DNA from 4 places in the Alicyclobacillus sp. SO9 genome. Region 1 is predicted to be linked to each of the others. Evidence: riboswitches for the same ligand, from Rfam matches in the RefSeq annotation. Region 1 holds a riboswitch; each other region holds the start of a gene.

Region 1 (3,167 bases):
GTCTGGATGACCTGCTTTCATAGTTCCTGTGCCGACTATCAAACACTATGCACTGTGATGTACGTTAGTAAGTGAATTCTCCAATTAGTACGGTTAAGGATTCCGCATGCTGAGTGATGTGCTCGATGCCTGCGGCAGCTTCCTCCATTGTTGCCGATTGTTCCTCTGTTGCCGCTGCTACCTCTTCTGTACTGCGCGAGAAACCTTCAGCAATTGTCAATACTTCTGCTACCGACTTATTGACGTTTGTAGCACTTGCAGCTAGTTCGGTGATTTCACTCAAAGCTTCTTCAATCTGGTGATGAACCCCATCGACGTGAATTGCAATTTCGTTAAACGAAACTGCAGAGGTGTCCATGGTTTCTAGCCCAGTGTCCATAGTTTTTTTACTGTTGTGCATTTGCGTTAAAACACTGCTCATTTCCGCCTGAATGTGCTGTGCTATTTTTTGAATTTGCAAGGCTGCATCTTTGGAGTTCTGTGACATCTTACGCATTTCGTTTGCCACTACTGCAAAACTGCGACCGTTCTCTCCTGCCCTCGCAGCTTCAACAGATGCATTTAAGGCCAGAAGGTTGCTTTGATCTGCGATGCCGCTGATGAGATTGACAATGGAATTGATTTGTTCCACTTGTCCTCCCAAAGAGTCGACTTGTTCACTCAGTGTGTTAATGGAATTGGCAGCCGTTGTGATTTGTGTAGAGGTCTCCTTAATAGCCTTGTGACCGCGCTCGACGGTGGATTTGGAGCCGGCGGACGAAGTCGACACTTGCTCGGCATTCCTACGAAGTGTTTGAATATGCTCGTTCATACTTGTAACCATATTCATGGCGTCTTGTGTTGCTTTTTGTTGCGAGGCTGCGCCGGAAGAGATACCTTGAGTTCGCTCAGCAATTTGAACAGAAATACTGGTTACTTCTCCTGATGTAGCAACAAGTTCCTGTGAAGTTGCTGCCATTTGGTCGGTGCTGTCCGAAATGGTTCTGACGATGTTTTGAATGCTTCCAATCATCTCATTGAAAGAATCCGCCAATTGACCAAATTCATCTCTGGAACGAATTTGCAGTCTTTTTGTTAAATCCCCCGAGTTTTGTGCAATTCGTTTCATTTCTGAAGTTATCATTCGGACAGGTCGCAGCGTAGCTCTGAGAGTAAAAATCGCCAAGAGTACACTTAACAGCAAGGCTGCTGCAATGACAATTAACGAGATAAAAAGTGCCCTGACGTAGACGTTGTGCGCGTGACTTACAGTTTGGTTCGCGGCATGCGTTTCAAAGGCAATGAGCTTGTTGAGATCAGACAGCGTTTGACTGACGCTCTTCGTCGACGTCAGCTTGACTGAACTTTTGGCCCTAAGATTGCTGAAGTCATTGTAAATCGCTACGGTAGAATTACTTAAGTCGTTGGCAAAAGTGCTCCACTGGCGCTGGTCTGTGCTCGCTATACTTGTCTTAGAGAGTACCCCTAGATTCTTATCAATTTGGGTCTCTATTTTCTGGATATCTGACTGGTAGTTCACCTGTTGACTCACAGAACTAGTCAGTTTAATTTGATACAGATCCAACTGTATGTTTCGCAGCCTGTCTTGTATTTGCGTTAATGATTCAAGCGGTGCGAGACGACTTGCTACGATAGAATGAGTCATTTGTTGGGTCATCCTGAGATTGATAATTCCGATGCCCCCAAGACCAATAAGCACAACGTTTAACGCAATAAAAGAATAAATCAGTTTTTGCGCAAGAGATAATCCGCCGCGGGCGTAGAAAAAGCCCAAAATCCTTCGAAGTCTGGCCATTAAGAGACGTCCCCCTACAGTATCGTGATGGTGACAAGCAACGTGTGAACTCTTCGGTATGCAACAAAACGGGTGCAAATTGCAAAACAAAAAAGCGCCTTCATAGGCGCCACACGCAAATCTTGCGGCAGCCTGGCTATCATAGGTCAGAGTCCCTTAGATCCAATGGCTTTGCGGCCCAATGTTTCCATTGGTGTGCCTATGTAACATAAAAGTCTAAATAACATCATGAGATAAATGTCGATACTTGTCTAGTGGCAATGGTGTGAAAAATTGCTAACGCGAACGTTCATTACAACGATGTAGTTGTGGTTCCATTCGCTTCTATTATGCTCGGTGTAATCAAATATAAATCTACATATTGATTAAAATGTGATAAGATATGATTATAATTGGAAACTTGGAGGTCTCAATCATGTACCCGGCTGAGCGACAGCGAAAATTGGTGGATTTACTCGCGCAAAAGGGATTCATTTCCATTCAGGACCTTGCCGATGCATTAAGCGTTTCAGAAATAACGATTCGTCGAGACTTGAATCGGCTGCACCGGCAAGGAGTTGTGGAAAAGGTTGTTGGCGGGGGACAAATCAGCAAGAGTGCTGCAGAACCGACGTTTATGAACAAGCGCGTGCTGCAGCGGGCAGAGAAAGCCGCTATTGCCAGTGAAGTACTGACGCTGATAGAGCCAGGAATGACAATTGGTTTGTCTGCAGGTACAACAACGTGGACCGTAGCGCAAAAATTAAAATCAAATCATCACAGCCTGGATGATCTCACCTTTGTGACCAACTCTACAAACGTTGCAACAGTATTAAAACAGAACGGATGGAACGATATTCACCTAACAGGTGGTCAGTTTCGCACTCCTTCAGACGCTTTGGTCGGGCCCCTGGCGGAAGAAAGTGCAAGAAAGTTGCATACAGATTTGCTGTGTCTCGGGGTTCACGGGATTGATGCAGGATTTGGCTTAAGTACGCCCAACCTGCAGGAATCTGCTATCAATCGGATACTGATGGAGAACACGGAGAGAGTTGTATTAGCCTTCGATCACACAAAATGGGGTATTCGTGCATTGGCGCACCAAGCAAATCTAGATGAGGTGGATGCAATCGTGACAAATGAGACGGAAAACAGTGACGCAGATTGGGATGCACTTCGTCAAACAGGCATTGACCTACACCTGGTTCATCCGCAAACGGAAGACTAAGTCGAGGAGGAAGATGAGATGGCAGAATTGAGATTTAACCCGCTGCTGCGAGACTGGACGATGGTTGCCGCCAACAGGCAGAATCGTCCCGATATGCCGAAGAACTACTGTCCATTTTGCCCGGGTTCCGGGAAAGTACCTGACAGCTATGATGTTTATAAGTAT
Region 2 (3,167 bases), 2.5 Mb from region 1:
ATGGTTATTCATCCAACGCTGTTGTGGGACAATGACGAGGCAGTACTTGTCGACACTGGCTTTCCCGGGATGTTGTCTGACATCAAGACGGAGATGGACCAGGCCGGAGTGCCTTTTGACCGACTGAGAAAAATCATTTTGACACATCAGGATTACGACCACATTGGCGGATTGCCTGACATTATCAATGCGTTGGACCATACGGTAGAAGTGTGTGCACATAAGGACGATGCGCCTTATATTGAGGGAGAAAGACTTTTAATCAAGCACGACCCGTCCCGTGGTACACCTCCTCAAGCTAAGGTAAATACCTTACTTCAGGATGGAGAACTACTCTCTCTGCTGGGCGGGTTGCAAGTTATCTTTAGTCCAGGGCATACGCCTGGACACATAAGTCTGTATCACCCAGAGAGCAAGACCTTGATTACAGGGGATGCTATTGTTTCCGAAGAAGGAAAGTTGTTGGGTCCCAACGAAAAGTTTACACCAGATATGTCTCTGGCCTGGAAATCGATTGCAAAGTTCACAGCATTTAACGTGGAAACAGCCTTGTGTTATCACGGCGGCGTGTGTAATGAGGATGTTAATAAACAGTTTGCTGACCTTGCACAGGCGCATAGTTAATCTCGTTTACGCAGCCGGAAACACTCAGTACAGTCACAGTACCACGGAACTTATATCGTTTCGTGGTACAATTTTGAACGGAGAAAATACTATTGCAAGGGTGGACGCATTTGATAAAAACCGTGTTTTTTGATATCGATGGTACCCTGGTAAACTGGCAAGGGAACCTGTTGCAAAGCACGAAGAGAGCCGTTTTGCAGTTAAGAGAGAATGGCGTTACTCCTGTCATTGCATCCGCCCGTCCTGCTTTTAACATTTACGGATTGATGCAGGAACTTGGAATTGCTTCGTATGTAGCCCTTAACGGCAGCTTAGTGGTATACGAGAACGAGACGATTTATCGAAGTGTGATTCAGTCGTCAACTGTGGATGCGATACGTAAGTTAGTGCTGCAACAGAGTGATTCATTGGTGACTTGTACATCAGATGGTTTCGAAATTGCCAGTCGTGACAGAACGGACATATTGGAAAATTACATGCGCAAATGGGATATGAGCAAGGAGTGTGCCGGCGGTTGCGAAGGGGACGTTCTGCAGCTCGAAGTGATGTGTTCTTCAGAGGGAATTCGTCTGTATACAGAGGGAAACCGACTTGATTTTTATCCGTGGGGGTCTAGAGAAGATGCTTTCAACGCCGTGAACAGGGGAATTTCAAAGGCCTCAGGGATAGAAAAGCTGCTGGCCGTTCTCCATCAGGACAGGTCGGAAGCTGCTGCATTTGGCGACGGCATCAATGACATTGAAATGATGTCAGCAGTGGGTATCGGCGTAGCCATGGGAAATGCGGTCGATGAATTGAAGCACAGGGCCAGTTTTGTAACATTGGATGTAAATGAGGGCGGTATAGCTCACGCACTTGAGAAACTGGGACTTATATAGGTCTGAAGCCAAGTGTGTCCAACAGAGTTGCATGGAAAATACCTGTCGTAGTATTTTGTTAAATTTTCTAGTAAGATGAACACATTAAGAGGAACAGATAGAACGAGCAAACACACCGAAAGGTATGGACGCAAAGCCACGGGTCTACAGGTATCACTGCCCAGGACAGCCGGGTTGCTCCCCTTACACAAGCCAACGGATAAATATCCGTGAAGAAAATTCCTAAAAGACATTCGTTCCTTAGTCGTGATGAACTCACGCTTATAGTACTATAAATAGCACAGTCTAACTCTCTTTCCCGATTATGTTTGTGACGATACCAGAGTCATAAGTGACCGATGGGATACGCCTGTTTGTCGGCTTTTTACGGACAACGAAGAGATGCAGTGCATAAGTTAACGCAGTAATTCAAGTGAAAGGTAGATGATGAGCATTCAAGGGAACCTAAATAATTGGAAACGGCAGATTGCTCCTTTCGAGCAGTGTCATCGTGGAAAGAGCTTGTGGCAACTTGCAACGACAATTATTCCCTTTTTTCTGTTATGGTACCTTGCCTTTGAGAGCCTAGCTGTCTCCACCGTTCTCGCATTATTGCTTACGATTCCAACTGCGGGATTTGCTGTGAGGACGTTCATTATTTTTCATGACTGCTGCCATGGAGCCTTTTTTAAGACAAGAAGAGCCAATGCGGTTGTAGGAATCTTAACGGGACTTGTTGTGATGTTTCCATTTTACCGTTGGAAACGTGAGCATTCAATTCATCATGCCACCAGCGGGAACTTGACGAGAAAGGGAGTCGGGGATATTTGGACACTCACAGTGGATGAATACGCTGCGGCTTCTCCGCGGCGTCGGTTGGCTTACCGGCTCTATAGAAATCCCCTGATTCTCTTTGGTTTGGGCCCCTTCTACATGCTGTTAGTTAACTATCGATTTAACAAAAGGAATGCAGGGGTAAAAGAGAGAGTAAATACCTATGCTACAAATGCGGTACTGCTACTCATCATTGCCATCCTTGGCTCCGTATTAGGATGGAATCGGTTTTTAATTGTGGAAGGGCCTGTTTTGTATCTCTCAGGTATGCTAGGAATTTGGTTGTTTTATGTTCAGCATCAGTTTGAAACAACGTACTTTGAACAAGAAGACAATTGGAGCTTTTTTCAAGCAGCGATGCACGGAAGTTCCTTTTACGATTTGCCTAAAGTATTGAACTGGATAACTGGAAACATAGGTTACCACCATATCCACCACTTGAGTTCACGGATACCTAATTATAATCTTCAGGATTTGTATCGAAGTGACACAGCGTTTCAACAGGTTCCACGTGTCGGGATAAGATTGAGTTTTAGAGCTTTGGGATATCGGTTATGGGATGAAAAAAAGAAGCAGTTTATTAATTTTAAGAATGTTAATAAATTGTTAAAGGAGTAAAATAGTATACATGCAATTGTTTATGCTCGATATTATATCGAGCTTTTTTTGAATCCATATTAATGAGGAGGAGCTCCTACCATGACCGTGTATGATTTCGCCGCCAACCGGATTGACGGAAGTGAGCAGTCCCTAGCCGACTATAGTGGAAAAGTCTTACTGATTGTAAACACAGCCAGCAAATGTGGGTTCACCCCGCAATACGAAGGGCTGCAGGCGATCTATCAGTCTTAT
Region 3 (3,167 bases), 2.2 Mb from region 1:
CCGGTACTCTCGGGCTTATGCAATAGCCTCTCTTTCGAGAATTCAAGTAGAAAGAGGATAGCTTTGAAAGACAATAAGACGTATGAAGTGGTTTGAGACATTCGATTGGCGCTAATAAATACGCCCCGATATCTACTGCAACAATCGAGAAACGACGTACATCCCTTCAGAGTTCTCACTACAAATATGTTGAAAAATTCCTAAAAGCGGAATATCTTTGGATTCCGACTGCATATGTTTGGAATTGTTTCACAAATCATTCACTTTGGAGGGGAATTAATGATTCGAAAGACACTTGTTCAGGCTGCGATGACGACTGCTGTAGCTGGGGCCCTATGTATTCCTGTCACCACGTTTGCGGCAACAGAGGGAACCCATTACACTCATCCGGGCGTCGTCATTAAAAACACACCAATGAGGCGTGTACCCACCAACATTCGAACCCCAAACCTCGCAAGAAGGGTCCATAATCTTGGTTGGGCAGCATCCAACTGGTCAGGCTACGCAATTTCCGGGAGCACCTACAATGACATCACCGGTAATTGGACGGTTCCTACAGTCAAGAGATCCAGCGGTAACACGTACTCGTCATCCTGGATTGGCATCGATGGTTTCAACAACAGCAACTTGATACAAACAGGGACTGAACAGGATTATGTCAATGGTCATGCTCAATACGACGCATGGTGGGAGATTTTGCCGGCGGCGGAGACGGTTATTCCAACAATGGCTGTCAGCCCTGGCGACCACATGAGTGCGCATATTCACAATAACGGGAATGGGACTTGGACCATAACCCTAAAAGACTTGACCCAAGGTGAATCGTTTAGCACAACACAATCGTATTCAGGACCTGGTTCCTCCGCAGAATGGATTCAGGAGGCACCACAAATCAATGGCTCCATCGCGACCTTGGCCAACTACGGTGCCACAACATTCGATCCTGGCACGGTGAACGGTGGAAACCCCAGGCTCACTTCCTCCGATGGAGGCTATATGATTCAAAACGGTTCAGTGGTGTCGGATCCGTCTAACCCGGATTCCGACACGGATGGATTTAATGTCATCTTTGGATCAACGCAGCCAAGTGCTCCCCTATCTTAATTTGTATCAAGGTTCTATTTGAGACAGTAAAACTCCCCTGCGCAATACCGCGCAGGGGAGAATGGTAAGAGCTACAGCATGTGTCACTCTTGTGACTTTTATCGCAGATAAATCTTCTATTGTAAAAACCAAACAAATCTGTTTTGACAATCTGTAGTATTGCTTTCAGTATGTCAATGAAATTATTAAATATGTAAAGGGCATACCAACGGAAACGTTGGGGCGCAAAGCTGAGGGTCTACGGAATGGAAACCAATGGGAAACCCATTCTATGACAGTCTGGCCGCGATTGTAATGGGAGCGCCCTGCCTGGGGGTGCTTTTTTATTGCCGCTGTGTCGAGAATGGCGGGGAAAAAACTCCAGATGGAAACGACGTTTAAATAGAGATGAGGAGAAGGTTTATGACACTGACGCTTCGCAAAAAAATCATTGGCAGCTTCTTAATCGTAGCTATATTAAGTGGAATCATAGGCGTTATCTCTGTTTACTACAACCACAAGTTAGATGGATCATACTCAAACATTACAAATCGCGCTTCTGTCATATTGAACAATGCTACCAGAATGGAATACCTGTCTGAGCATGAAGTCAGTTTACTTAGAGAACACTTTGCAACGAATGCCCCCGATGATCAAAAGGGGATTCATAGCACCGCGCAACAATTAAGCCAGTTAGTAAAGAAAACGTTGCTCCTGAATCCAACGAAAACGAGTGTCACAAAACTAAATAAACTGGCAACAATGAACCAGAAATTTGTTGCTGAGTCGGACAACGTCTTTCAAATGTCCAACTCAAAATCTGCATTACAATATACGATAAAAAACAACCTATTCGAATACGGTGTAAACATGCGAAATGTTGCAGCCAGTGTAGCAAAAACCACTCAAGCGAACTTGAGCCATGCCAAATTGGTAAACCATCAGATATCCCGGAAAACGAATATTGTCGTTATATCTCTTACTATAGTTTTGTTTCTGATAGCTATTGCAGCCGGTGTGATTACGTCCACATTAATTACAACGCCGTTGCTCGCATTAATGAGAGAAACTGAAATAATGGCTGCAGGCGATTTGACACGTGATGATGTGATGATTAAGTCCAAGGATGAAGTGGGCTCTTTAGCACAAGCATTTAATAGAATGAAAAACAATTTAAGATCCATCATACAGAGCGTAAGTGAGTCCTCACAGCAGGTAGCTGCATCCGCGGAAGAACTTTCGGCAAGCTCTGATGAAACCAGTAAAGCAACAGAGCAGATCGCCGCTACCATCCAACAAGCTGCCGACGGTACTCAAAAACAGTCGCTGAACCTTGAAGAGGGAAAGCAATCTATTCTAGAAATGACGAACGGGATTCAGCACATTGCTGAAAACACGAACAATGTAGCCATATCAGCCGAGGATGCGAACCGCAAGTCTGTGACCGGAAATGAAGCCATTCAAACCGCTGTACAACAAATGAGCTCGATTCAAAATACCGTAACAGATTTGTCCAGCGTGGTGCAGCAGTTAGGTTCGAAATCTCAGGTAATTGGTGAAATAACTGATGCCATTACCAGTATTGCCAGTCAAACTAATTTATTAGCGTTAAATGCTGCTATTGAAGCTGCTAGAGCAGGAGAAAGCGGTCGAGGATTTGCCGTAGTAGCAGATGAAGTAAGAAAATTAGCTGAAGAATCATCTAAATCTGCAGAACAAATTGCGGCATTGATTAGGCAAATCCAAGATGGAACGAGTCAAGCGGTGTCCGTCACCGCAGCAACAGCTAGCCAGGTATCCCATGGTCTTAAGGCTGTCAATCAAGCAGGAGTATCATTCGAGGATATTGGATTCGCAGTGAGCTCAGTGAGTGAGCAAATTCAGAATGTATCGGCCGCAACCCAACAACTTTCCGCTGGGGCCGTTCAACTCAATGATGCTGTTTCGGAGATTGCTCAAATATCCGAGGTAACTGCTTCCGGTATGCAGACAGCGTCTGCGTCTACTGAAGAACAACTCGCCGCTGCTGAAGAGATTGGTGCTTCCGCATCTTCGCTTAGAGATATGGCAGAGCAGCTACAAGA
Region 4 (3,167 bases), 2.3 Mb from region 1:
TTCACGACAAGCGGGAAATCAACATAAGTTGTCAACCCGATTTAATCCTGTCATAGAAGTACTCACGGAGGCTAACTATCACGCTGTAGAGGCGCAGAAACAAATAGTAGGGGCCAGTCATATTGAAACTGCTATTTCGGAAAAAAGAAAGAGGTCAGATCTGATTCGAGAAAAAGTATTGGAGTTGTTGTTGAACGGCACTATTAAAGTGGCCACATCAGGAGAAAGGGTTGGACAGATTAATGGACTGGCTATTCTCGACGCTGGTGACTTCTTGTTTGGACAGCCCCATCGAATCACGGCCCGCACGTCAATTGGTAAGCGTGGAGTAGTGAATGTAGAGCGGGAAACGGCCATGAGCGGGCACATTCACGATAAGGGTTTGCTTATCTTAAGCGGGTATCTATCCGGAGAATTTGCCCAGGAGTATCCCCTGTCCATATCGGCGACACTTGTCTTTGAACAGACATATTCCATGATTGACGGAGACAGCGCGTCTAGCACCGAACTCTATGCACTGTTGTCCTCATTAGCCAATGTGCCGATTAATCAAGGGATTGCTGTTACCGGGTCCGTGGACCAATTCGGGGACATTCAGCCCATTGGGGGGGTGAACGATAAGATTGAGGGATTCTTTTACGTTTGCGAGGCACAAGGATTGACTGGCAATCAAGGTGTGATGATACCCCAACAAAACGTAGCAAACTTGTTTCTCTCTCCTGAAGTGGCTGCTGCGCTTCGAAACGGCTCCTTTCATATTTGGCCTGTGAAAAACGTGAGAGAAGGCATCGAACTCCTGACAGGATATACTGCCGGTACGTCACCCTGCCCTGAAAGCACGATTTTTGGAGCCATTCAAAAGAAATTGACAGAATATGCGAAAAGCTACAAGGAATGAGTGCGGGAATATGGACAATCTACTATTGTTTGCGCATATACAAAAAGTATCTTAAAGAAGCCGATGTGATACTTTAATATCGCGTCGGCTTCTTTTAGGTTATACTATGATTTATAGATGATACGAAAAATTGGAAAAGGCAAACCAATTAGAAATGTTGGGGCGCAAAGCCAAAGTCTAAGGATCCGCCTTGGTCTATGACTGCTTGGTTGCCGATTTGAATAAATTGCTTTATTAAATCGACGGCGCAACCGACTGCACCGTCCATTTGCATTTTGTTAGGACTTTTTTTCAGATGAAGGGTATAAGGGTGAAGCGGATGAGAGAAGGCAGCGAGCACCGTGAGGCAAGACTATACCAGTCTGAAGACTGGTATCGGAACTTGGTGGAACTTTCTCCCCAGGCCATTGTTGTACATGTTAATGGAGAGATTATCTATGCGAATCCCGCTGCCGTAACACTGCTGGGTGTACCTGAAGCTCGTGATTTGCTGGGATACTCTATTTTCGATCTCGTTGATCCAAACGAACGGGAGCAACTGATTTACCGATCGGATCATGCCATGGCGAAAGAAGGAAATACAATTGAGTTGATGGAACACGTCATTTCCTTTCAAGGCCGCATTTTGACGGTTGAGGGAATGGGTGTGGGTATCCGGTATGACGGACATCCGGCTGTACAGCTCTTTATTCGAGATATTACGGAAAGGAAAAGGGCAGAACAAGCCACTCGATATGCGGAAGACTTGCTGAGAGGTCAAAATGCAGTTCTCAACCTGATTGCTCAGGGTACTGAAGTGAGAGAAACGTTGACTGAGATTGTTTCCCAGATTGAATCAAAAAGCCCGCACCGCCGATGCAGAATTTTTGTGGAATCGGGGAATCATCACTTTTACGTTGGATCGCGCAATCGTATAAACAATAATTTGTGGTCCAAAAGTCTCCTTTCCTCTTCCGGCGCAACCATAGGCAACATTGATATTCACAATGTTTTTGCCAGTCCACCAACGCAAACTGAAATTGACCTCTACGACACGTACAGTCAATTGGCTGAACTTGCAATACGGCAGTGGTTGGCAGCGGAAGAAATTAGCCGATTGGCTTACCGTGATCCCCTTACAAATCTCCCAAACCGTCGCGTAGTTGAAGACACCTTTACGAGCCTCGTGTCGTCAACTCCTGACAAACTGTGTGCCGTGATGATGCTCGATATTGATCGTTTTAAATGGATTAACGATACGTTTGGTCATGACGTAGGCGACCAAATCATTAAAGTGATTGCGAATCGCCTGATAGAGTGTGTAGGAGCGGACGACGTGGTGAGTCGGACAGGAGGAGACGAGTTTACTATTGTGGTGTGCGACGACTGCAGCAGAGAAGAACTGTGGCTACTCGGTGAAGAAATTCTTCAGTCTGTGCAAGAAACTGTCGCCGTGGGAGAGCACGAGTTCAGCCTTACCATTAGCGTTGGCATCGCTTTGTATCCGAAACATGGACTGACTCTTAAAGACCTTTTAAAGAATGCGGATTCAGCGATGTATGATGCGAAAGCAAAGGGTCGTAACGCCATCAGCATTTATGCATTGAGAATGAATGACAAGTTTGAAGACCGGCTGATACTCGAACATGACATTCGACACGCTTTTGAGCACGAGGAGTTTGTGATTGAATATCAACCCAAAGTCGACCTTGGCAGCTACCGAATTACAGGGGCAGAAGCACTCTTGCGCTGGTTTCATCCAACTCGAGGGATGGTTTCGCCAGACGATTTCGTAAAGGTTGCCGAAGATATGGGGCTCATTGATGTTATTGGTCAATGGGTTCTGGAAACGGTGCTAAAACAGTTGCAAGATTGGGACATTCAAGGTGCCAGGGATGTTCCCATTGCGGTAAATGTCTCGGCTCATCAGTTTGTACAGCCTGCTTTCGCAGACTTTGTCGGAGAAGCACTCCAACGATATAGGGTCCAACCGCAGTTGCTGGAGTTAGAGATAACAGAGACGGCGTTTATGACGAATATCGAAGTTGCTGCCAAAAACATTCGGTATTTGGCGCGAATGGGAGTGAAAATCATATTCGACGATTTTGGAACTGGATACTCATCGCTTTCACTGTTGAACAGCTTTGAAATCGACAGTCTTAAAATTGACCGTTCATTTGTTGAAGGATTGTCATGGCGTGACGCAACATGCGAAAGTATTTTGATTTCAATCATTTCTTTAGGACAAAGTCTGGGGATGAATCTCATTGCAGAAGGCGTTGAAGATGAG

What was found. A riboswitch is a leader RNA that binds a small molecule or an ion and turns the genes downstream of it on or off. The one in region 1 is predicted to bind cyclic di-GMP.
Region 2: another riboswitch for cyclic di-GMP. It lies ahead of GI364_RS06305 (fatty acid desaturase); the one in region 1 lies ahead of GI364_RS18615 (methyl-accepting chemotaxis protein).
Region 3: another riboswitch for cyclic di-GMP. It lies ahead of GI364_RS04460 (methyl-accepting chemotaxis protein); the one in region 1 lies ahead of GI364_RS18615 (methyl-accepting chemotaxis protein).
Region 4: another riboswitch for cyclic di-GMP. It lies ahead of GI364_RS04845 (putative bifunctional diguanylate cyclase/phosphodiesterase); the one in region 1 lies ahead of GI364_RS18615 (methyl-accepting chemotaxis protein).

Annotation. Positions count from the first base shown of each region.
Region 1 covers NZ_CP066339.1:3,961,076-3,964,242, reverse strand. The annotation lists gene GI364_RS18615 (methyl-accepting chemotaxis protein) at 65-1,795, opposite strand; cyclic di-GMP riboswitch class I at 1,919-2,005, opposite strand; gene GI364_RS18610 (DeoR/GlpR family DNA-binding transcription regulator) at 2,211-3,002, shown strand; gene galT (galactose-1-phosphate uridylyltransferase) at 3,021-3,167, shown strand, end outside.
Region 2 covers NZ_CP066339.1:1,426,388-1,429,554, forward strand. The annotation lists gene GI364_RS06295 (MBL fold metallo-hydrolase) at 1-624, shown strand, start outside; gene GI364_RS06300 (Cof-type HAD-IIB family hydrolase) at 735-1,502, shown strand; cyclic di-GMP riboswitch class I at 1,598-1,684, shown strand; gene GI364_RS06305 (fatty acid desaturase) at 1,929-2,933, shown strand; gene GI364_RS06310 (glutathione peroxidase) at 3,015-3,167, shown strand, end outside.
Region 3 covers NZ_CP066339.1:999,586-1,002,752, forward strand. The annotation lists gene GI364_RS04455 (G1 family glutamic endopeptidase) at 415-1,104, shown strand; cyclic di-GMP riboswitch class I at 1,294-1,395, shown strand; gene GI364_RS04460 (methyl-accepting chemotaxis protein) at 1,507-3,167, shown strand, end outside.
Region 4 covers NZ_CP066339.1:1,083,205-1,086,371, forward strand. The annotation lists gene GI364_RS04840 (Lon protease family protein) at 1-898, shown strand, start outside; cyclic di-GMP riboswitch class I at 1,027-1,115, shown strand; gene GI364_RS04845 (putative bifunctional diguanylate cyclase/phosphodiesterase) at 1,218-3,167, shown strand, end outside.